3 regions of the Ruminococcus flavefaciens AE3010 genome follow, and region 3 is predicted to be linked to each of the others. Evidence: predicted binding sites of a transcription regulator. Region 3 holds the regulator's gene; each other region holds the start of a gene.

Region 1 (7,934 bases), 120 kb from region 3:
CGTAAGTCCAGTTACTTGCTCCACGTTTTATTTTTTGTGAGGTGATATTTATGTATAACATAGGCGATGCTGTGATGTACGGAGCATATGGCATATGTAAGATAAGCTCAATAGAAAAGCGTGATTTTACAGGTGAAACTAAGGAATATTACGTCCTTAAACATATCATTTCGGACAAAAATACATTCTATGTGCCTACCGACAACGAAGATATACTTAAAAGTGTATGCTCAAAAGCCGAGGTGGACGCCCTTATCGCCCACATGAACGCCGAGGGACTGATATGGATAGAGAATGATAACAGCCGCAAGGAGGAATACAGCCGCATTATCAGGTACGGCGACAAGAAAGAGATGATCAGGCTGATAAAAACGCTGTATCTCAAGCGCAAGGAGCTTTCAGCCGATAAGAAAAAGCTTCGCTCTTCCGATGAGCAGTATCTGAGCATTGCGGAGAATATGCTCTTTGAGGAATTTGCCTATGCTCTTGACATAGACAGGAGCGCAGTCGTCGATTATATAGAGGAGCATATAGCATAAACTTTGTGCAAAAACACAATTTGAAAAAATCCAAAAAACATGATAAAATTAATACATAACGAGTAGCAATATCTGCGTAAGTCCGGTTATTGCTGCTCGTTTATTTTTTTAACGGAGGTATTTCAAAATGAAAAGGATCAAAGAAGCATGTATCTGTCAGACGCTGCATTTTCTGCTGAAAGAGGAGACTACACGGGATTATGCCGTGAGACTTGTCAGAGAGGAGATTGAAAAGTACAAGGCATCACTTGAAAGGACAAAAACAAAATACAAGATCGTTGAGGAAAACGAACAGGCAGACGGCTCGGTCATCATAAAGATAATCAAGCAGTATAATACTGCGCCTGTAGGCTCATATCTCGACTAAAAAAACAGAGGGCGGAAAATTCCACCCTCTGTTTTGTGTCTGAACCATATTCAGATAACAGCTTTTAAATAGTAATACCACCGTAAGCGATGTACAGGTAACAGTTTTGATGATAGTGAGCGAGTTTATGAGCGACAACGTGGCAAGGCAGCGCGGGCTCCGCGCTTACATAAGCTCGCAGATAAGATTTGAGAATGCAACAGGGTCTTCTATGCTCATGCCCTCGATAAGGAGCGCCTGATCGTAGAGCAGCTTTGCGTACTTGCCAAGCTTGTCCTTGTCGCCGCTCTCGCTGAGAGCTTTCAGCTTGCCGAATATCTCATGGTCGGGATTGAGCTCCAGAACCCGCTGTGCGTGTATCTTCTGGTCGGTAGGCATGGAGTTGAGCACCTTCTCCATTTCAAGGGATATCTCGCCCTCGCTGGTAAGGCATACAGGGTGGGATTTCAGTCTCTGTGAGAGAGCCACCTTTGTTACCTTGCCGCCAAGAGCTTCCTGCATATCCTTGAGCAGGTCAGCACTCTCCTCCTCCTTGGCTTTGAGCTCCTCTTTCTTCTCGGGAGTTTCAAGCCCCAGGTCGTCAGCAGATACGGACTTGAATTCCTTGTCCTTGTACTGCATGAGAGCCTTTAATGCAAATTCGTCGATATTGTCTGTGAGGTAGAGAATCTCGAAGCCGTTGTCCTTGACAAGCTCTGTCTGGGGCAGCTGCTCGATACGGGCTGCGCTCTCGCCTGTTGCATAGTAGATGTACTTCTGATCCTCGCGCATGCCTGTAACGTACTCGTCAAGAGTTACCAGCTTCTGCTCGTTTGAAGACGTGAACATGAGCAGATCCTGAAGCTTGTCCTTGTTCATGCCGAAGTCGCTGTATACGCCGTATTTCAGCTGTAAGCCGAATGCCTTCCAGAACTCCTCGTACTTCTCACGCTCGTTTTTGAGCATTTTCTTCAGCTCGTTGCTGATAGTCTTTTCGATGCTCTTTGCGATGACTTTCAGCTGTCTGTCGTGCTGGAGCATCTCACGGGAGATATTCAGGGACAGGTCTTCACTGTCAACAAGTCCCTTTACGAAGCTGAAATAGTCAGGGAGCAGATCTGCGCACTTGTCCATGATGAGAACGCCGTTTGAGTAGAGCTGCAAGCCCTTTTCGTACTCCTTTGAGTAGTAGTCAAAGGGAGCCTTTGACGGGATATAGAGCAGGGCATTGTATGCGGGCATCTCGTTGCTGATGTGTGAGTATTTAAGGGGCTCGTTGTAGTCGAAGAACTTCTCGGTGTAGAAGTGCTTGTAGTCCTCCTCCTTGAGCTCGTTCTTGTTCTTCTTCCAGAGTGGAGTCATGCTGTTGAGGGTCTCAACTTCAATGAAATCCTCATATTCAAGGGGCTTCTTTGCTTCCTTTTCCTCCTCTGTCTGCTCCTTGGGACGGCTGTGGGATACTTCCATTTTGATAGGGAAGCGGATATAGTCGGAGTATTTGCTTACCAGAGACTTTATCCTGTACTGGTCGAGGAACTCGCCGTAGTTCTCGTCGTCGGTATCGTCAAGCATTTCCAGGATTATCTCGGTGCCTGTGCTCTTCTTGTCGGCTTCTGTGATAGTGTAGCCGTCAACGCCCTCGGACTCCCACTGATAAGCCTTATCGCTGCCGTAAGCCTTTGAGATAACGGTTACTTTCTTAGCTACCATGAATGCGGAGTAGAAGCCTACGCCGAACTGTCCGATTATCTGGTTGTCCTCTTCAAGCTTGTTCTCGTTCTTGAACTTGAATGAGCCGCTGTTTGCGATAGTACCAAGGTTGTTTTCAAGCTCCTCCTCTGTCATGCCGATACCGTTATCGGTGATCTTGAGGGTGCGGCTGTCCTTGTCAGCGGATATCCATATTGCGAAGTCGTCTTTATTGAGACCGACCTTGTCGTCGGTGAGTGATTTGAAATACAGCTTATCGATAGCGTCGCTTGCGTTGGAGATAAGCTCGCGGAGGAAGATCTCCTTATGAGTATAGATCGAGTGGATCATCATATCAAGAAGTCTTTTGGACTCTGCTTTGAACTGTTTGGTTTCCATTTATAACATCTCCGTCATAGAATTAGCACTCTGTATCTTAGAGTGCTAAATAAAGTATAATCTTTTGCAGGTGCAAAGTCAAGGGCAGGGAGAAATGTTTACAATTTGTTCATATTTGCTTTAGATTCATCTTGACAAATACTATTCTTTTAGTATATAATAGTTTTTAGAGCTTGGATTATACTAATCACTAAGCACTAATAACTAATCACTAAAAAGGCGTAGCAGTCAGAGTAGCTTTTTTGCGGACTTGCAGAGAGTGTGCAGTCGGTGTGAGCACATAGTCGGGAGAAGTGAAGTGCGGCTGTCAGCTTCGGCAGGGAAGCGCGGAAGCGTGTGTATCTGACGGCGTATCGTCCGCGTTAAGGATAAGACGAGTTCAAGACGGAGTGGAAACGAGCATTTGCGCCTCCGAGGTATACCCTCGGGGGCTTTTGTTATTGTAAGGAGGCTCAGATGAATATAATTAGGTATCCCTCGGACGCGGCGGTCAATGAGGCGGTAACAGCCGACAGCAGTTTTCTTGCGGCGGTAAGCCTTGACGGAAGCACAGCTTATGTAGGCGCTGCAGATACTGTAGGCGATCATATAGCCCTGCTTGAAGCCTTTGACGAGTACAGTCCCGCCGGCTTTTTCAGGCTCAGCTTCAACAGCCTGACTGCCGAGTGGACATTCTCATGTCCGCGAAACTATAAAGGCATAGCTGATGACAGCAAGCGCATAGACGCTTATTACCGTGACGGACTGCGTGTGCTGCCCGAGTTTCTGGTAATGTTCGGGTATTTCTCAAAGCTGAAGATAAAGAACCCACCGCCTGAAATATGGGCGTTTTAGTCGTTAGCTTGTAAGGGCGCACAGTGTGCGCCCGATAAATATAAATAAACTGGCGGACGCACACTGTGCGTCCCTGCAAAAATATATTTTGGAGGAAATACAATGCAGTTATACAATTCATTATCCCATAAAAAGGAAGAATTCGTGCCTCACGCTGAGGGTAAGGTAAATATGTACACCTGCGGACCTACCGTGTATCACTTTGCTCACATAGGCAACCTGAGAAGCTACATCATGGAGGATATCCTCGAAAAGTACCTGCGTTTCACAGGCTATGACGTTAACCGCGTTATGAACATCACCGACGTGGGACACCTTACCAGCGACGGCGACACAGGTGACGACAAGATGCTCAAGGGCGCAAAGCGCGAGCACAAGACTGTCATGGAGATCGCAAAGTTCTACACAGACGCTTTCTTTGAGGACTGCAAGAAGCTCAACATCAAAAAGCCCGATACAGTAGTTCCCGCAACTACTTATATCGACGAGTTTATACGCGTTATCAGCGTTCTCATGGACAATGGCTACGCTTATGAAGCAGGCGGCAACATCTATTTCGACACATCAAAGCTTGATAAATACTATGTTTTCAACGATTTCAACGAGGAAGACCTTGCAGTAGGCGTTCGTGAGGGCGTTGAGGCTGACGAGAACAAGCGCAACAAGGCTGATTTCGTGCTCTGGTTCACCAAGTCCAAATTCGACGATCAGGAGCTTAAATGGGACAGTCCGTGGGGTATCGGCTACCCGGGCTGGCACATCGAGTGCTCATGCATAAGCATGAAGAACAACGGCGAGTACCTTGATATCCACTGCGGCGGTATCGACAACGCTTTCCCTCACCACACCAACGAGATAGCCCAGTCTGAGGCTTACCTCGGACACAAGTGGTGCAACTACTGGTTCCATGTGCTCCACCTCAATACAAACAGCGGCAAGATGAGCAAGAGCAAGGGCGAGTTCCTGACGGTATCCCTCCTTGAAGAAAAGGGCTACAAGCCTGTGATATACCGCTTCTTCTGCTTGCAGTCGCACTACAGGAAGTCACTGGTGTTCTCATGGGATAACCTTGACAACGCTAAGACAGCTTACAACAAGCTCATTGAGAAGATAGCTCCTCTTACTAAGGATAGCGGCGGCGACATTGACAAGGCTGAGTACGACCGTCTCATGAAGGATTTCAGGGACGCTCTTGACAATGATATCAATACCGCTATGGGTATCACAGTTATATACGACGTGCTGAAATCAAAGGCAAATGCGGCTACAAAGCTGGCTCTTATCACAGAGTTCGACAAGGTACTGGGACTTGACCTTATTGCAAACGCCAAGGAGCTTGCAGACAATGCGGGTTCGGCTTCTGCTGATATACCTGCCGAGGTGCTTGAGCTTGTTGAACAGCGCAAGGCTGCACGTAAGGACAAGAACTTTGCCCTTGCAGATGAGCTCCGCGACAAGATAGCAGCTCTGGGCTACGAGGTCAAGGAAACAAGACAGGGCACGGAGATCAATAAAATAAGTTGAGAGTTGAAAGTGGAGAGTTGAGAGTCAACGTGTTCGTTCCGCTCACGTTATATAATAATGTCGCCGAAGGCAACACCACAACTTTCAACTCTTGATTCTAAACTCTCAACTATCAGTTTAGCGCTTATGCGCATAATAATGTTCAAAAAAGAACGGAGAATATCCAATGGCAAGACTTTATCCCCTTTTCAGCTCCAGCAAGGGCAATTCCACCTTTATCGGAACAGAAAAGGGCGGCATACTCATAGACTGCGGAGTAAGCTTCAAGCGGCTCAGCGAAGCTCTTGAAGTCAACCACATTCCCTTGAGTGCAGTACAGGGAGTATTCATTACCCATGAGCACTCCGACCACGTTGCAGGACTTGCAATGCTGACCAAGAAAACGGGAATGCCCGTTTACGGTCAGAAGCGCACCCTGCAGCGGCTTTGCGATACCAACAGGATAGCAGTTAATTCACCTGTTATCGACATGACGGGCAAGTCTATAAGCTGCGGCGGCAGTGAGGTGAGCTGCTTCAATACGCCCCACGACGCTATACAGAGCTGCGGCTACCGCATACATACCTCGGACGATAAGTACTGCGCCATATGCACGGACCTTGGACACGTTACTCCCGAGGTGGACGAAGCCTTAAACGGCTGCCGCATGGTGCTTATCGAAGCAAACTACGACGACTATATGCTGCGCACGGGACCCTACCCGCTGTACTTAAAGGAGCGCATACTCTCACAGAACGGTCATCTCTCCAACGACGACTGCGCCGTGCAGGTGGGAAAGCTCATTGAGCGGGGGACTACCCATTTCCTGCTGGGACATCTCAGTCAGGACAACAACCGTCCCAATATCGCGGACAGCACCGTGCAGCGGAGCCTTGAACGCTTTGCAAGGGGCAGGGACTACCTTCTGGGCGTAGCTCCTGTGGAAACAAGGGGAGGAGCTGTTATTTTCTGATGAATATAAACCTTATAGTCATAGGCAAGCTGAAAGAGGAATATCTCCGCAGCGCCTGTGCCGAGTATATAAAGAGACTGGGGAGGTACTGCAATTTTGAGCTCCATGAGCTTGACGAGTGCCGACTCAGCGATAACCCCTCGGATAAGGAGATATCTGCCGCTCTCAAAAAGGAAGCTGAGCAGATAAAGCGCTATGCAAAGGGCATGATAGTGCCTATGTGTATCGAGGGAAAGCAGCTTACAAGTCCCGAGCTGTCGGAGAAGATAGTCTCCGCAGGCGTAGGCGGACAGAGTACGGTCACATTCATGATCGGCAGCTCATTCGGACTTGACGACGAGATAAAGGCAATGGGCGCATTGAAGCTCTCAATGTCCAAGATGACCTTTCCACACCAGCTGGCGAGAGTAATGCTGCTGGAGCAGATATACCGCGCATTCCAGATAGCAGAGGGCGGAAAATACCATAAATAGTCAAAAGGGCAGCAAGGCTGCCCTTTTTCAATTGAGAATTCAGAATTGAGAATGGAGAATTGTTACGTGCCCTGTCTGACACAGATCGAAAAGTCGATTCTATTATGTTGCCGAGTACAGTATTTCAATATATCCGCGCAGCGGATACATTCATTCTCAATTTTTAATTCTCAATTCTCCATTTTGTTTGGATTTTCGCTTTATATGGGAGAACGGGCAGCATTGTACTTGACAGTACAGAGCCCTTGTGATATAATTAAAAGATACTATGGAATTTTATGCTCATTCGGCGGAAAACGCCTGTCTGAGCGCTTCAAGGAGCAATAAATGAGTACGATAAAAGAGCTGTATGCATACAGACAAATGATATTCAGCCTTGTGAAAAAAGACCTGCGTGGACGCTACAAGGGCTCGGTGCTGGGCTTCCTGTGGACGTTCATCAATCCTCTTTTCCAGCTGATAGTGTACACGATAGTTTTCTCGAAGATACTTCGCAACGATATTGACAGGTACTACCTTTATCTCTTCGTTGCACTGATACCGTGGATATTCTTCTCCTCGTCCATAACCGTGGGAGCAGCCTCCATAATATCACAGAAGGACCTCGTCAAGAAAATATACTTTCCCCGTATGGTAATACCCATATCCTATGTGACCAGCTGCTTTGTGAATATGCTGCTGTGCTTCATAGTAATATTTGCGGTGATAATAGTTACGGGAGCAGGCATAAACTTCGCAGCTGTGCTGACACTTCCCATTATAATGATAGTGGAGTACATCTTCGCACTGGGCATGGCGATGATAGCCTCGGCAGTAACAGTCTATTTCAGGGATCTGGAGCATATCCTCGGCATCGTCGCTATGGCGTGGATGTATCTTACTCCCGTGGTTTACTCCAAGTCTATAGTTCCCGAAAAATACCTGCCCCTGTTCAATCTCAACCCCATGACTCATATAATCGACTGCTACAGAACAGTGCTTTACGAGAAGCAGGTACCCGACCTTACCGCACTTCTCTGGGCGGCAGGTCTGGGAGTATTCTTCCTTGTATTCGGCGCATTCGTATTCAACAAGCTTCAAAGGCATTTTGCGGAGGAACTGTAATGGCGGAAAACGATATCGCAATAGAGGTCAGAAACGTGACCAAGAGCTTCAAGGTGTACCTTGACAAGGGCGCT
Region 2 (7,934 bases), 520 kb from region 3:
GCGACCGCGCCATAGTCGAGACTGTCCGCGGAGTTGAATGCGGAGAGGTAGTCATCGCAAACCGCCAGATAGCGGACGAGGAGATAAACTCGCCCCTCAAGCCCATAATCAGGCTTGCAGACGAGAACGACCTTAAAACAGTAGAGAAGAACAAGCAGCGCGAAAAGGACGCATTCAGGATATGCGAGGAGAAGATAGCCTACCGCAAGCTGAACATGAAGCTTGTGGACGTTGAGTGTACCTTTGACAACAACAAGCTGCTCTTCTACTTCACAGCCGAGAACCGCGTGGACTTCCGCGAGCTTGTAAAGGACCTTGCGGCTGTATTCAGAACAAGAATAGAGCTGAGACAGATAGGTGTCCGCGACGAGGCTAAGATACTGGGCGGACTTGGAATCTGCGGCAGAGAGTTCTGCTGTAAGAGCTACATGGGCGACTTCCAGCCAGTATCCATAAAAATGGCAAAGGAGCAGGGACTCTCCCTGAATCCTACTAAGATATCGGGTACCTGCGGCAGACTTATGTGCTGTCTCAAAAACGAGCAGAACGCATATGAGGCTCTGCTGAAAATAACACCTAAGATAGGTGCTACAGTTGTAACTCCCGACGGCGACAAGGGTCGTGTCGAGGACGTTAACCTCATTACAGGCAAGCTCCGCGTCAAGACCGATAAGTCCGAGGTGCCTGTAACTCTCGACAGAAGCGAGGTAAAGCTTCTCAAGGACGCCGAGATAAGAGTGAACCGCGAGGAGCTCAAGGCTCTCAAGGAGCTTGAGGACAAATAATGGACGGCAAGCCTAAGACCAACTATGGCTTGCTTCTGGATAAGAAGCTGGCGGAGCTCGATAAGAGCGGCGAGAGACCAACTCTGCTGCTCCATGCCTGCTGTGCGCCGTGCAGTAGCCATACCCTGACGGTACTGGATAAGTATTTCCGTATCACCTTGTATTTCTGCAATCCCAATATCGCTCCCGAGGAGGAGTATATCTTCCGACTGAACGAGCTGAAACGACTTGTCCGCGAAATGGGACTTGACATCACCGTAATCGAGGAAGCCTACGACCCTGCGCCCTTTTATGAGCTGGCAAAGGGACTTGAAGACCTTCCCGAGCGCGGAGAGCGCTGCAAAAAGTGCATAGGCTACCGTCTGCGGAAAGCAGGAGAAAAGGCGAGGGAGTTGGGCTGTGATTATTTCACCACTACCCTTACCATAAGTCCTCATAAGGACTGCACATTCATCAACGAGTTCGGCGGCAGCCTGCATAGCGAGGTGGGAGTGCCCTATCTGTTCTCGGACTTCAAGAAGCACGAGGGCTATAAGCATTCCATAGAGCTGTCAAGGCAGTATAATTTGTACAGGCAGAACTACTGCGGCTGCGTTTTTAGCAAGAAAGCCGTCAGCCGTTAGCCGTGTAGGGGACGGCGTCCTCGACGTCCCGTGTAGGGGCGGATAATATCCGCCCGTAAATATATGGTGAAATGATGGATAATACTTATATCAGACTAATAATATTTTTTATCGGCTGCTCAATAATATGGTTCGGGATATTTTTTCTCTGCCGCAAGGCAAAAATCAGAAAAGCAGAGGAAAAAGGAATAAAAACCGAGCTGAAATGGCTAAATCTGAGTTTTATTGGTATATGGCTGATATTACTGTTATTATTTATCGGCTTCTGTTTTAATTTCGTAAGTACGATGTTATAAACAAGCCCTTTTGCTAACGGCTAAGGGTTGAAAAAGGTGAAATAATGGGCAAGGAACTTAAAACCAACGCTATGCGTTTTCTTGATAAAAGCAAAATAGAGTACACCGTGCAGACCTACGAGTGTGACGAGTTCATCGACGGTATCCACACCGCCGAAAAGCTTGGACAGCCATTGGAGGAGACCTTCAAGACCTTAGTGGCGCAGGGCAGGAGCGGCAGCTATTACTGTTTCCTTATTCCCGTTGCGCTGGAGCTTGACATGAAAAAGGCTGCCAAAAGCGTAGGGGAGAAGTCCGTGGAGCTTATCCACGTAAAGGATATCACAAAGATAACAGGCTATGTCCGCGGCGGCTGTACTCCTATCGGCATGAAGAAGCAGTTCATGACGGTGATACACAATACCGCGGCGGAGCTCCCCATGTTCTACATAAGCGGCGGACGCATAGGCACACAGATACATCTTTCTCCGCAGGAGCTTGTAAAGGCTATACGCGGAAAATTCGAGGATATTATCCTGTAACAAACAGCTGTATAAAACTGTCAGAGAGGGTGACGGCAATATGAACGGCGATTTTTTAAGTGAAAAGCTTTACAGCGTTGGCAGAGCTGTTGTGGACAGGAGCTTTCACACCCAGAGCGGCAACGAAGCTTTTTTTGCTTTTTTCGGCAATGATGTTACATACTCCATAAGGCGTACCATAAGCGACGAGGACTATTCCCGCATACTTGACTGCATGGAGAACGCCTCCGTGGGCTGCGTCCGCAGGACAGTGATACGCATGAAAGGCGTCAGCGGCGACTTCCGCTGGATACTGGTATCGGTAAGACTTGTACTGTCCGAGGGCAGAGAGCCGCTGTACAGTATGAATTTCAGTGACGTATTCTCTCTGGAGTCCCTTGCCTACAGCCGTCAGCGCAGGCTTTCGGAGTACCGCCATGTGCTGAGCCTCGTGTCGGACCTTGCTTTTGAGTACAGCTTTGAGACGAAAAAGATACGTATATATATGTTCGACTGCTTCCGCGAGATAGTCCTTGTGGACGAGGAGCTGGAGCAGTGGAGAAAAAATGCCATAGATCAGGGCTATGTCCTCACAAGGTACATCGAGACCTTCAACGCTCTGTGCAGGGATATCCACAGCGGAGCATATCGCTTCGACCATGAGCTGGAGACCTCTGTGCTGACCGAGGGAAAGACCAAGGAAATGTGCCTTTTCCGCGGACTTACACGTTACGACGATCCCGACAACCGAAAGGTGACGGGTATAATATCAGTTGTGGGCTCACGAAGCAGGGGCAAGGAGGTCAATCTCGCCCTTGAAGCCAACAAGGACTCACTTTCGGGACTTCTCAACAAGCGTGCCATAACTTCCTTTGCGCAGGAGATACTTGCTGCGGAGCCACATCACAGCGTGCATCTTGTTATCCTTGATATTGACGATTTTACCGACATAAACAACGGCTACGGACACCTTTTCGGCGACGAGGTCATATACACCGTGGCGCGTATAATCAAGACCGAGATAGGCTCCCGCGGTATTGCGGGCAGAATAAGCGGCGGCGGTTTCCTTATAGTTCTTGAAGAGGTCAGGGACGAGGAGGACCTGCGCAGTATCCTCCGTGCCATACGCACAAATATCGAGTTCTCCTTTGCAGACAGGTTTGAGAAGTTCCGCCTTACCTGTTCTATGGGAGTTTCCGCCTATCCCATTGACAGCAGGAGCTACGACGAGCTGTTCATGCAGGCGGATAAAGCTCTGTATATCGCTCAGGAAAAGGGACAGAACCGCTACGTTATCTATGATGTTGTAAAGCACGGTCCCGTTGAAAAGGACATGAGCAACAGGATAGCTTTCCTCAGCGGAAAAGGTGAGGCTTCCGAGAAGCTGGGCTTTGTGGGGGGACTTGCGGAAAGCCTTGTGCTTGGCAGGATACCCGATATATCCGTACTGCTGGAGCAGGTGAGAGTTCAGTTCGGGCTCGATGATATATGCGTTTTCTCGGGCAGCGATATGGGACTTATGCTCAGCTGCGGAAATGCGGCTTCAAAGAACGCGGCGTATCTCCTTGAAAACGGCTACACTGACAGGTTCAGCGGTGACGGAGTTTTTGTTATCGATAATGTCAATGAGCTGGAGGGGCGCGACGATAACGCCTTTGCACAGCTGGTGGCGCAGAATATCGGCGGCGCAGTGCAGTACCTCATAACCGAGGACGGCATGATAAAGGGCATGATATCATTCTGCTACATCGGGCGCTTCAAGAAGTGGTCTGTGGCGGACATGAACTATTTCGCCATTATCGGCAGAGTCATTTCAGCTATACTGAAGAAGCAGGCATACATCTGATAGAAACTATAGGCGTTATGCACTAATCGGCGGCATATGTTTTGGCTATTCATACAAAGTTTTTCCGAAAGTGCAACAAAACGCCTTTCTGAACACACTATATAAGTAGATACTATTTTTTGTACGGGCATTTTCATATGTAATAAGGGGGATTTATTATGGAAGAAGCTTTGGCGGCTGTTTCAGCCATAGTTCTGCTCATAGGCTGCTATGCAGGCTGCGGCAGAGGAAAGAAAAAGAGAAAAAAGCGTGATTAGCACTCTCACACCGAGAGTGCTAATTTTCATTTTGCTGTCACAAAACCTTGATATTCCTTTCAAATAACCGCTGTATCATATAGACAATGAAACGAAAGGAAGCGATACCGATGGAAAGTGCATATTGTGAGGAAAACTGCATAGGATAAATATGAAATCATCAATTGGAGGTATGATTTATGTATGGACTTACACCTTTCGGCGGCACAGGCTTTGGTCTGTGGGACGCATTCAACGATTTTGACAATAATTTCTTCGGCGGTAAGATGCCGCTGAACAACTGCAAAACCGATATCCGTGATGACGGCGACAAGTACGTTCTCGAATCGGAGCTCCCGGGCTTTGAGAAAGAGGACATCAAGCTTGATCTCAGCGGAACACAGCTCACCATTGCGGCTGAGCACAGCACAAACAGCGACGAAAAGGACGACAAGGGCAATTATATCCGCCGCGAGCGTACTTTCGGCTCGTATAAGAGAAGCTTCGACATCGGCGATATCGATACAGAGGGCATCAGTGCCGAGTACAAGAACGGTATCCTGACTATTGAGCTCCCGAAAAAATCTCCCGAAGCTCCTGTTGCCAAGCGTCTTGAGATAAAGTAAGCGGCAAGCCTAAATAACACACATTCTGAGCCATGAAGAGCCATAACTCTTCGTGGCTCTATTTTTAGTGATTAGTAGGGACGTCGTCCCCTACATTTCGGGCGGATAATATCCGCCCCTACACGGAACGCCGAGGGCGGCGTTTATGCAGGATTAACATGCAAAAGGGGTGAATTCCGTCGGAATGTACAAATCTATCTTTGAGAAAAAATAATATCTTCACTTTTCTCGCTAAATATGTTATAATACTATTATGAATATCCACGCAATGCTCATGGGGGTGACCTTTAAATTTGAAAAGGCTTTATATAAGCGATCTGGACGGTACTTTGCTTGATCCCAAGCCCGAAATAACGGCACATACAGCAGAGGTCATCAATTCCCTGACAGCAAAGGGAATGAACTTTACATTTGCGACTGCAAGATCTATATATTCGGCAGTACCAATAACCTCGGCGCTTGATATAAATGTCCCCTGTATCCTTATGAACGGCGTGAGTATTTACGATATAAAGCATGAACGATACATAAAAAGCGAATTCATCGAACCGACCGTATCTGCGGAGCTTCTTCGCATATATAAGCGGCACGGCGTGGAATGCTTCATGTACCGCATAGACAGCGGTGCGCTGACCTGCTATTACGAAAAGCTCACCAGCAGAGTGATGCAGAGCTTTGCGGAGGTCAGGAAGAACGAGTACAAAAAGCCCTTTGTACAGTGCCGCCTTGAAGACTATGCGGACGAGTATACCGTTTACTTTACCACAAGAGGTAAGTATGAGGAGCTTCTGCCCGTTAAGCTGGAAGCCGAAAAGTTAGAGGGCATAGATCACGCCTTTTATCTTGATGTATACGACGATTCGTGGTATCTGGAGTTTTTCTCCCATAAGGCTTCAAAGTCAAACGGACTGCGGTATCTCCGCGAGGAGTACGGCTTTGACGAGGTGGTGGCATTCGGCGATAACCTCAACGACCTGCCCCTGTTTGCAGAGGCTGATATAAAAGTCGCTGTAGGCAACGCAAGGGACGAGGTAAAGGCTGCCGCGGACTATGTTATCGGTACAAATACCGAGGACGGCGTTGCAAAGTGGCTGTATGATGAAATTAGCCGTTAGCCTTTTGTAGGGGCGGATATTATCCGCCCGAATATGAAAATCAGCACGGCGGCGAACAATGTTCGCCTATATAAGCGGCGAAGCCGCTTCCTAATGGCTAAAAGCTAAAGGCTAATGGCTGGATAAATATGATAATCTTTAACATGAAAGGAAAATATATAAGATGAAGAAATTAATGCTTGGAAACGAAGCCTTCGCAAGAGGCTTATATGAAGCAGGCTGCCGTGTAGTATCAAGCTACCCGGGTACTCCCTCAACTGAGATAACAGAGGAAGTTGCAAAATATGATGAGGTCTACGCAGAGTGGGCTCCCAACGAGAAAGTCGCTATGGAGACAGCTCTCGGAGCTTCTATCGCAGGCGCAAGAAGCTTCTGCGGCATGAAGCACGTTGGTCTCAACGTTGCAGCAGACCCACTTTATACAGCAGGATACACAGGCGTAAATGCAGGTATGGTCATCGCAGTTGCCGACGATCAGGGCATGCATTCCTCTCAGAATGAGCAGGACAGCCGCCACCACGCTATCGCTTCTAAGGTTCCAATGCTTGAACCCTCTGATTCCACAGAATGTAAGGAGTTCGTCAAGCTGGCTTTCGAGCTTTCAGAGCAGTTTGACGCACCATTCATAGTAAGAATGTCCACAAGAGTTGCTCACTCACAGAGCATCGTTGAAATGGAGGACAGAAACGATCTTCCTCTCAAGGACTACGAAAAGACACCAAGCAAGTTCGTTATGATGCCTGCTTACGCAAAGGGCAGACACGTATTCGTTGAGGAGCGCACAAAGAAGCTTATCGAGTACGCAGAGACTACTCCCCTCAACAGAGTTGAGATATCCGATAAGGCAGAGTTCGGCGTTATCACAAACGGCGCTGCTTATCAGTACGTCAAGGAAGCTCTGGGCGACAAGGCTTCCGTACTCAAACTGGGTATGGTAAATCCTCTCCCTGTAAAGCTCATTCAGGACTTTGCTGCTAAGTATGAGCAGGTATACGTTATCGAGGAGCTTGACGGCATTATCGAGGAGCACTGCCGCAACATCGGCGTAAACAACGTTAAGGGCAAGGAGATATTCGGCTACATAGGAGAGCTCCCACAGTCCGTTATCGCAGAGAAGCTTCTGGGCGAGAAGAAGGAGTTCGTGGCTCTTGAAGACGATATCCCTGTACGTCCTCCTGTAATGTGTGCAGGATGTCCACACAGAGGTCTGTTCTACTGCCTGAAGAAGCTGGGCGTAACAGTATCGGGTGATATCGGCTGCTACACTCTCGGAGCTGCTGCACCTCTCAACGCAATCGATACAACTATCTGCATGGGAGCATCTATCTCAGGACTCCACGGCTTCAACAAGGCAAGAGGAGCAGAGTCCGAGCACAAGAGCGTTGCAGTTATCGGCGATTCCACCTTCATGCACAGCGGCATGACAGGTCTTGTGAATATCGCTTACAATAATTCAAATTCCACAGTTATCATTCTGGATAACTCTATCACAGGCATGACAGGTCATCAGCAGAACCCAACAACAGGCAAGAACCTCAAGGGCGATCCTGCTGCGGCTGTTAATCTTGAAGAGCTCTGCAAGGCTATTGGTATCAAGAGAGTAAGAGTTACAGACCCTTACAAGCTTGCCGAGACAGAGGCTGCTATCAAGGAGGAGCTTGCTGCGGACGAGGCTTCCGTTATCATCTCACGCCGTCCATGTGCTCTGCTCAAGTATGTTAAGCACAATCCGCCTGTAAAGGTAAACACAGACAAGTGCGTAGGCTGCAAGATGTGCATGAAGCTGGGATGTCCCGCTATCTCAATGCGCGACGGCAAGGCAGTAGTTGACCACACACTCTGCGTAGGCTGCGGCATATGTCAGGAGCAGTGTAAGGTAGGCGCAATCGAATAATTAGTGAGTAGAG
Region 3 (7,934 bases):
GCTTCCTGCGGCAAGAGCGTAGGTACTGACAGCACACCAAAGACCGAGACAACAACAGCGTCGGCTACAGAAGAGGTCACAGAAGAAGCTCCCGAAAGCACAGAGGCTGAAACTACAGCAGCTGCTTCTGAGAGCAAAGCAGCAGACAGTGCAGTTTCCGAGGAGCTTATCGCAGAGGCAGCAAAGGTTCTGAATAATCTGAACTCCATAGACTATATCTGCGGCGGTTCAAGTGTTGAGGTAGACGAAAATACAGTGTACAACGTTGATAATAAGTATCCGTATACAAAGGTAACAGATACGCGCTTCAGCAGTGTTGAAGAGGTTAAGAAGTATGTTACCGACGCGGTATGCGGCAGTCTTCTTGAGGAAAGATACAAGGTCATCTATGAGGGAGAGCCTGCAATGTTCGCAGACAACGAGGGCTCACTGTGGTTCCTCCAGGGCGCAAGAGGCTGCGGCTTCACATTCAACAGCGACCCTGTTATCTCGGACGTTACAGATGATTCGTTCACTATAAAAGTTACCTTTGATGATCTCGGAGCTGATTCCACAATGATAGTAAAGGCTGTCAAGGAAGACGGACTCTGGAAAGCAAGCTCGTTCAAGGTAAACGACAATCCCGAAAACAGAAGATAAGCAGCGTGACGCGGAGCCCGCGCTGCCTTGCCACGTTGACGCTCGTAAACTCGCTCGCTTTAATTAAGGCTGTTACTTGTACTTCGCTTACGGCGCTGAAAGTATGCCAAAACTATGAACGGGATTTCAAAGGGACTGTGTTCCTTTGGCAGAGTCAAGAGGCAGAGCCTCTTGTGGGGTGACTCCCCACAGTGTGGGGAGATGTCGCAACGCGACAGAGGGGCTGGGACGGTTAGTCTGGGGCGAAGCCCCGCAGTTACAAAGCGCTTCGCAAGGGGTAAATTGAAAAAACAGTCCGGTGGACTGTTTTTCAAAAGGGGACGCCTTGCAAGTGAAGGCGTCCCCTGATATATTCAAATAAAAAAAGCAGCCATTTATGGCTGCTTTTTGCTTATATCATTATATCTTTCAATGCGTCTGTGAACTGCTGATACATATACAGTGAGCCCAGCGCTATAAGCGGCAAATCATGCTGCTTTACATAGTCATATGCAGCCCTTACTCCCGAAGTATAGTCGTCATAGGGAGCGGTCTTCATTCCCCTTGCGTTGAGCGCCTGCGCAAGTGCTTTGCTGTCCAGTGCACGGGGATTATCGGGCTTGACCGCAAAGGCAGTCTCTGTAAGCTCTCCCAGCATATCCGCGTAGAGCCCGTACTCCTTGTCAGCCATGACGCCGATGAGGAGCACAACTTTTTTGACGCCGAAGCACCTGCGGATACTGTCCGCGGCACAGCGTATGCCGTCGGGATTGTGAGCGCCGTCGTATATGATAAGTGGTTCCCTGCTTATGACCTCAAAGCGCCCGTGCCATTTTACATTTGCAAGTCCATCGCGGACTGCAGTTTCGGGGATATCAATGCCCTCTCTGCGGAGTATCTCCACACAGCTCAGCACGTTTACAGCGTTCTCAAACTGGTATGTGCCAAGGAGAGGTATATGGAGCTCCTGACCCTTGTAGGTCAGCTCTGCGCCCTCGATAGTGCAGTTGTCCTCAGACCATGAGAACTGAGAATAATCGGGGATAAACAGCTCACAGCCCAGCTTCTTTGCGGTATCGGCGGCTATCTCATAGGCTTCCTCGCTGTTGCCGCCGAAGTAAACGGGTCTGCCGGCCTTGATTATGCCGCACTTATGTGAAGCTATTTCGGCGATAGTGTCTCCGAGGAAAGCGCTGTGGTCCTTCTGGACATTGGTTATTACCGACAGTACGGGAGCTTTTATAACATTGGTGGAATCAAGGTCGCCGCCCATTCCGCACTCAACAAGTGCCATATCGCAGCCCCTGTCCGCGAAAAGCTGAAAAGCCGCCACGGTAAGGACTTCAAACTCGGTGGGCTTTTCGTCCATGCTCTCGCATATGGGAGCTATACCGCCTATAAGGTCGGCAAAGTCCTGCTCGGATATCTCCTCGCCGTTTATGCGGAAGCTGTCCGTGACCTTGGTTATGGCTGGCGAGGAGAAGCCTCCAACTGTATAGCCTGCGCTTTTCAGTACCGATGTGAGCATGGCTCCGAAAGAGCCCTTGCCGTTTGTGCCTGCGATATGGACAGTCTTTACTTTGTCCTGGGGGTCGCCCATGCGGCGGAGAAGCTCTGTTATACGGGATAATCCCAGTACGCTGCCGCGCTCGGCAGCCTTTTTCATATAGCCAAGTGCTTCGGTGTAGTTCATTTTCTTCTTACCTTGTCAAGCTCCGACGAGAACGCCTTGTTTTTGAGCATGAGGTAGATGACAGCTGTCTCGACAGCTGCTGTTATAAGGTAGATCGGCACGCGGAGTATCAGCGTCTCAAAGGGTGTGTGATAGTAAGCGTAAAGACCGATAGAGGTTATGAGCATTGAGCCCACAGCGTGAGCGGCAACTGTAGATATAGCTATCTTGGGCAGAAGCACCTTCTTCATTGGTTTGAGAGCGTAGTGGAACATAAGTCCCGACACAAGACCGATACATGTAGAGCCCAGTGTGATTATGGGATTTATGGAGTATCCCTTGAGGATACAGCCCGCTACATCGGCAACAAGTCCCACGACTGCGCCGATAACAGGTCCGAAGAATATACCTGCCATTTGTATTGGCATACCGCCGAAGCCTATACGGATACTGTTTCCGATATTGATAGCACCGAATTTACCAAGCACGATGCTCATTGCCACAAGAAGTGCGGCAACGATCAGGATCCTTGTGCTGCCGAAAAGTCTGATATCTGACTTTATTGCAGCGCCTTTGTTGTTTACAGCCATAAAAAAATCCTCCTTTTCCTCACTCATACGACAAGAAAAGAAGGCATAGTCTCTTTTATATTGTCCTATGAAGCGGGATGCAAAATACGAACCGTAAGCCTAAGCTTTTCGTTTGACTGACAACTCCCCGTTCAGTCAACACTGGAACACCGCAGGGTGTAACGCACGTATTCTTACTCTTCAAAATATTGCAGTTCCTTACTGCACTTACATTATACAGCAGTTATGAGCGTTTGTCAATAGAATAACACACGAAAAAAGGCGGGTTTATACTCTTTGTCAATTTGCTCTAAATGCACATAAGCAGGTGGTAAAAATAGGTCAAAAAGCTGAAAATGTATAAAGCCCTTGACAAATCGCCATAATAGTGATAAATTATAGTTAGCACTCAAAGAGTTAGAGTGCTAACGAGATTGAAGGGAGTGAGTATCGTGGACGACAGAAAGCTCAGAATACTTGCTGCTGTGGTTGACGAATATGTCAGAACGGGCGAACCCGTCGGCTCGAAATCGATCTCGAAGCTTGAAAATATCAATGTTTCCTCTGCTACTATCAGAAATGATATGGCAGCTCTCGAACAGATGGGCTATCTGGAGCAGCCCCATACCTCGGCAGGACGAGTTCCCACCTTCAAGGGCTACAGGCTGTACATCGACGAGCTCATGACACCGCACGATCTTCCCGATGAGGAAAAGCGCATGCTGGACGAAATGCTGGGCGATAAGGATACTCCCGAGGAGCTCCTTGTACAGAACGCAGCTACTGCTCTCACCGAGATAACTCACTGTGCCGCAGTAGTCACTAACGCTGTTCCGAGATTTTCGGTAATATCAAAGGTAGAGGTGATACCTACGGGCAAGCGCCTGTATGTCATACTCCTCATAACCTCAAACGGAAGCATTAAAAACAAGGCTTGCAGACTGGAATTCGACCTCAGCCACGAACAGCTTGATTTCTTTACACATTATATAGAAGAGAACCTCAGCGGCGTCTCCGTAGACGATCTCTCTGAGGAAATGTTCGACAAAATGGTGGCGGCAGTAAGCGCCTACATGGTGTCCCTTTCGCCCCTTGTCAAGGGAATATGCGAGCTCTCCGAGGACCTGCGCCAGCAGGAGCTCACCGTCAGCGGAAGCGAAAAGCTTCTGTCCTGCGAGGAGCTTGACAAAATGGAAGTCGTAAGATTCATCGAACACAAGGACGGTCTTTCGGAGCTCCTTGAAAATGCATTCAGCGGCATACAGGTAAAGTTCAGCTCTGAAAACGACAGCTTCGCAATAGGCAATTCAAGCCTGATAGTCTCCAAGTACCGCAAAGGCGGCAAGGAGGCAGGCTCTCTGGGCGTCATAGGTCCCATGAGAGTGGACTACAAAAAGATAATCCCTTACGTCGAGTACCTGACGCAGAAGATATCTGCTCTCATGGACGGCGACGATGACATTATAAATGCTCCGTCAGACACACAGGAGCCATAGAAAGGAGCAATGACCGATGGAAGAAAACGAGAAGGACACGGAGCTCCTTGAGGAGGATATCCCCGAGGAGACAGATGAAAACGCCGATGCCCTCGACGAGGCTGACGCAGCCAGCGAGTACAACGACTCCGCCGCACAGTTCGCGGATATGGAGGACGCTCTTGCAGAGGCAAACGACAAGTACCTGAGGTTATTCGCGGAGTACGACAACTACCGCAAGAGAACAGCCAAGGAAAAGACGGAGACGTATCAGAACGCTTCCGTACAGTGCGTTGAGAAGCTTCTCCCCGTGCTGGACAGCTTTGAGAGATCACTTGAAGCTGAATGTGCAGACGAGAACTTCAAGAATGGCATGAGCATGATATACAATCAGTTCAAGAATTTCCTTACACAGATGAACGTTACCGAGATAGAAGCTCTCGGGGCGGAATTCGACCCCAACGTTCACAACGCCATACAGCAGCTTGACGGGACCGATTACGCAAGCAATTATGTTTGTCAGGTGTTCCAGAAGGGCTATATGCTCGGCGACAAGCTTGTAAGACCTGCTATGGTGGCAGTGGCTGTTTAGCCATTAGCTTGTAGGGAACGCCGCAGCTAACAGCTGCACGTACCCTCTGTCCTGCGGACATCTCCCTGCACAGCAGGGCGTCACTCGGCGTTCCGAGAAAAACATCAATAAGAACATTCAAATATGTCCGCAATGCGGACACCATTGGCTAAAGGCTAAAGGCTGACGGCTGATGGCTTATATAATAGGAGGAATATATTATGGGAAAAATTATTGGTATCGATCTTGGTACAACTAACTCTTGCGTAGCTGTTATGGAGGGTGGTAACGCTGTAGTTATCCCCAACAGCGAGGGTGCAAGAACAACTCCTTCCGTTGTTGCTTTCACAAACAACGGCGAGCGTCTCGTAGGTCAGGTGGCTAAGAGACAGGCTATCACAAACCACGACAGAACAGTTTCTTCTATCAAGAGACACATGGGTTCTGATTATAAAGTTTCTATCGACGGCAAGAATTACACTCCTCAGGAGATCTCAGCTATGATACTCCAGAAGCTCAAGGCTGACGCAGAGGCTTACCTCGGCGAGCCTGTAACAGAGGCAGTTATCACAGTTCCTGCTTACTTCACAGATTCACAGAGACAGGCTACTAAGGACGCAGGTCAGATCGCAGGTCTTACCGTTAAGCGTATCATCAACGAGCCTACAGCAGCTGCTCTTTCCTACGGTATCGACAAGGAAGAGGAGCAGACCGTAATGGTTTACGACCTGGGCGGCGGTACCTTCGATGTATCTATCATCGAAATGGGCGAGGACGTTCAGCAGGTACTTGCTACAGCAGGCAACAACCGTCTCGGCGGTGACGACTTCGACCAGCGTATCATCAACTGGATCGTTGATGAGTTCAAGAAGACTGAGGGCATCGACCTTTCAGCTGACAAGATGGCTGCTCAGAGACTCAAGGACGCTGCTGAAAAGTCCAAGATAGAGCTTTCATCTACAACAACATCAAATATCAATATCCCGTTCATCACAGTTGACGCTTCGGGCACACCTAAGCACCTCGACCTTACACTTACACAGGCTAAGTTCAACGAGCTCACAGCCGATCTGGTTGAGGCAACAATGGGACCTGTAAGACAGGCTCTCAGCGACAGCGGTCTCAACATCTCAGAGATCAACAAGGTGCTCATGGTGGGTGGTTCTTCAAGAATCCCTGCTGTACAGGAAGCTGTTAAGAAGCTCATCGGCAAGGAGCCGTTCAAGGGCATCAACCCTGACGAGTGCGTAGCTCTCGGTGCTGCATATCAGGGCGGCGTTCTCGGCGGCGACGTTAAGAACGGTCTCCTCCTCCTCGATGTAACTCCGCTTTCACTTGGTATCGAGACAGCAGGCGGCGTTTGCACAAGAATGATCGAAAGAAATACAACTATCCCTACAAAGAAGTCGCAGGTGTTCTCAACATACGCTGACAATCAGCCTGCTGTTGATATCAATGTACTTCAGGGTGAGCGTGAGTTCGCACGCGACAACAAGCAGCTGGGTACTTTCCGTCTCGACGGTATCGCTCCTGCTCCAAGAGGAATCCCTCAGATCGAAGTAACATTCGATATCGACCAGAACGGTATCGTTCACGTATCCGCTAAGGATATGGGCACAGGCAAGGAGCAGAACATCACTATCACTTCTTCCACAAACATGTCCAAGGACGACATCGACAAGGCTGTCAAGGAAGCTGAGCAGTACGCTGCTGAGGATAAGAAGCGCCGTGAGGCTGTTGACAACAAGAACGAGGCTGAGAACCTTGTATTCCAGTGCGAAAAGGCTCTTGCAGACTTCGGCGACAAGGTATCCGCTGACGAGAAGTCCAATATCGAGGCTAAGTGCACAGCACTCAAGTCTGCTATCGAGGCTAACAACGATTCCGAGATCAAGTCCCTCAAGGAAGAACTCCAGAAGGCATTCTATGACCTCTCTGCTAAGATCTACCAGCAGGCAGCTCCTAACGGTGCAGCAGGCGCACAGGGTATTGATCCTTCACAGTTCGCTAACATGGGCGGTGCTGCTGACGCAGGCGCTCAGGGCGGTAACGACGACGGAGTAGTTGACGCAGACTTCACAGAGGTTTGATGAACTGAAATATAACACCATAAAAAGGGCGGAGAACTACTTCGCCCTAAAGGTGTATTTACTGCTAACTTTTGTAGGGGCGGCTATCAGCCGCCCGCAACCTGCCTCAAAGGGCATGGGCGGATAATATCCGCCCCTACAACATTGTCATTGCTCCTACAATGGCAGAATGGAGTTATCTATGGCTGAAAAAAGAGATTATTATGAAGTACTCGGGTTGCAGAAAGGTGCTTCCGAGGACGAGATAAAAAAAGCCTTCCGTAAAAAGGCAAGAGAAAACCACCCTGATCTTCACCCCGACGACCCGTCATACGTGGAGAAGTTTCAGGAGATAAACGAGGCTAACGAGGTCCTCTCAGACCCCGAAAAGCGTGCCCGCTACGACCAGTTCGGTCATGCAGGCGTTGACCCCAGCTACGGCGGCGGTGCAGGCGGCATGGACGGCTTCGGCGGCTTTGCGGATATGGACGATATCCTCGGCAGTATCTTCGGCGGCTTCGGCTTCGGCGGCGGCTCAAAGCGCTCCAACGCCAATGCTCCCAGAAGAGGTGCGGATATACAGGATACTGTGTCTATCACCTTTATGGAAGCATGCACAGGCAAAAAGCAGGACATCAAGGTAAACCGTATGTGTGTATGCGAGAACTGTAAGGGCTCGGGCGCAGAACCCGGTACACAGCCCGATATCTGTCCCGACTGTCAGGGCAGAGGTACCATAAAGGCTACACAGCGTACTCCGTTCGGCGCTATATCCTCGACTAAGCCATGTCCGCACTGCGGCGGAAAGGGCAAGATAATCAAGAGCCCCTGCAGCAAGTGCCGCGGCGTAGGCCGTATCAGAGTTCAGAAGAATGTTTCCATTGATATCCCCGCAGGTATCGACGACGGACAGACACTCCGCGTAGGCGGTCAGGGCGACTGCGGCGTAAACGGCGGTCC

Evidence for each region. Region 3 encodes HrcA, which represses chaperone genes, less so after heat shock. Its sites were predicted from a motif close to TGTTAGCACTCNNNNNNNNNGAGTGCTAACA; they were not measured.
Region 1: htpG (molecular chaperone HtpG) is a predicted target of HrcA. The motif match lies at 2,994-3,024, and genes of this name have one in related genera.
Region 2: N774_RS0112675 (Hsp20/alpha crystallin family protein) is a predicted target of HrcA. The motif match lies at 4,302-4,332, and genes of this name have one in related genera.

Annotation. Positions count from the first base shown of each region.
Region 1 covers NZ_JAGT01000001.1:2,216,372-2,224,305, reverse strand. The annotation lists gene N774_RS0109685 (CarD family transcriptional regulator) at 51-539, shown strand; gene N774_RS0109680 (hypothetical protein) at 667-906, shown strand; gene htpG (molecular chaperone HtpG) at 1,072-2,973, opposite strand; gene N774_RS0109670 (hypothetical protein) at 3,430-3,807, shown strand; gene cysS (cysteine--tRNA ligase) at 3,910-5,331, shown strand; gene N774_RS0109660 (MBL fold metallo-hydrolase) at 5,498-6,283, shown strand; gene rlmH (23S rRNA (pseudouridine(1915)-N(3))-methyltransferase RlmH) at 6,280-6,756, shown strand; gene N774_RS0109650 (ABC transporter permease) at 7,084-7,860, shown strand; gene N774_RS0109645 (ABC transporter ATP-binding protein) at 7,860-7,934, shown strand, end outside.
Region 2 covers NZ_JAGT01000001.1:2,859,366-2,867,299, forward strand. The annotation lists gene N774_RS0112645 (PSP1 domain-containing protein) at 1-785, shown strand, start outside; gene N774_RS0112650 (epoxyqueuosine reductase QueH) at 785-1,408, shown strand; gene ybaK (Cys-tRNA(Pro) deacylase) at 1,749-2,225, shown strand; gene N774_RS0112665 (GGDEF domain-containing protein) at 2,266-4,050, shown strand; gene N774_RS0112675 (Hsp20/alpha crystallin family protein) at 4,487-4,912, shown strand; gene N774_RS0112680 (HAD family hydrolase) at 5,206-6,027, shown strand; gene iorA (indolepyruvate ferredoxin oxidoreductase subunit alpha) at 6,191-7,921, shown strand.
Region 3 covers NZ_JAGT01000001.1:2,335,173-2,343,106, reverse strand. The annotation lists gene N774_RS0110260 (hypothetical protein) at 1-639, shown strand, start outside; gene N774_RS0110255 (bifunctional folylpolyglutamate synthase/dihydrofolate synthase) at 1,031-2,311, opposite strand; gene N774_RS0110250 (folate family ECF transporter S component) at 2,308-2,880, opposite strand; THF riboswitch at 2,949-3,063, opposite strand; gene hrcA (heat-inducible transcriptional repressor HrcA) at 3,312-4,355, shown strand; gene grpE (nucleotide exchange factor GrpE) at 4,372-4,926, shown strand; gene dnaK (molecular chaperone DnaK) at 5,127-6,995, shown strand; gene dnaJ (molecular chaperone DnaJ) at 7,177-7,934, shown strand, end outside.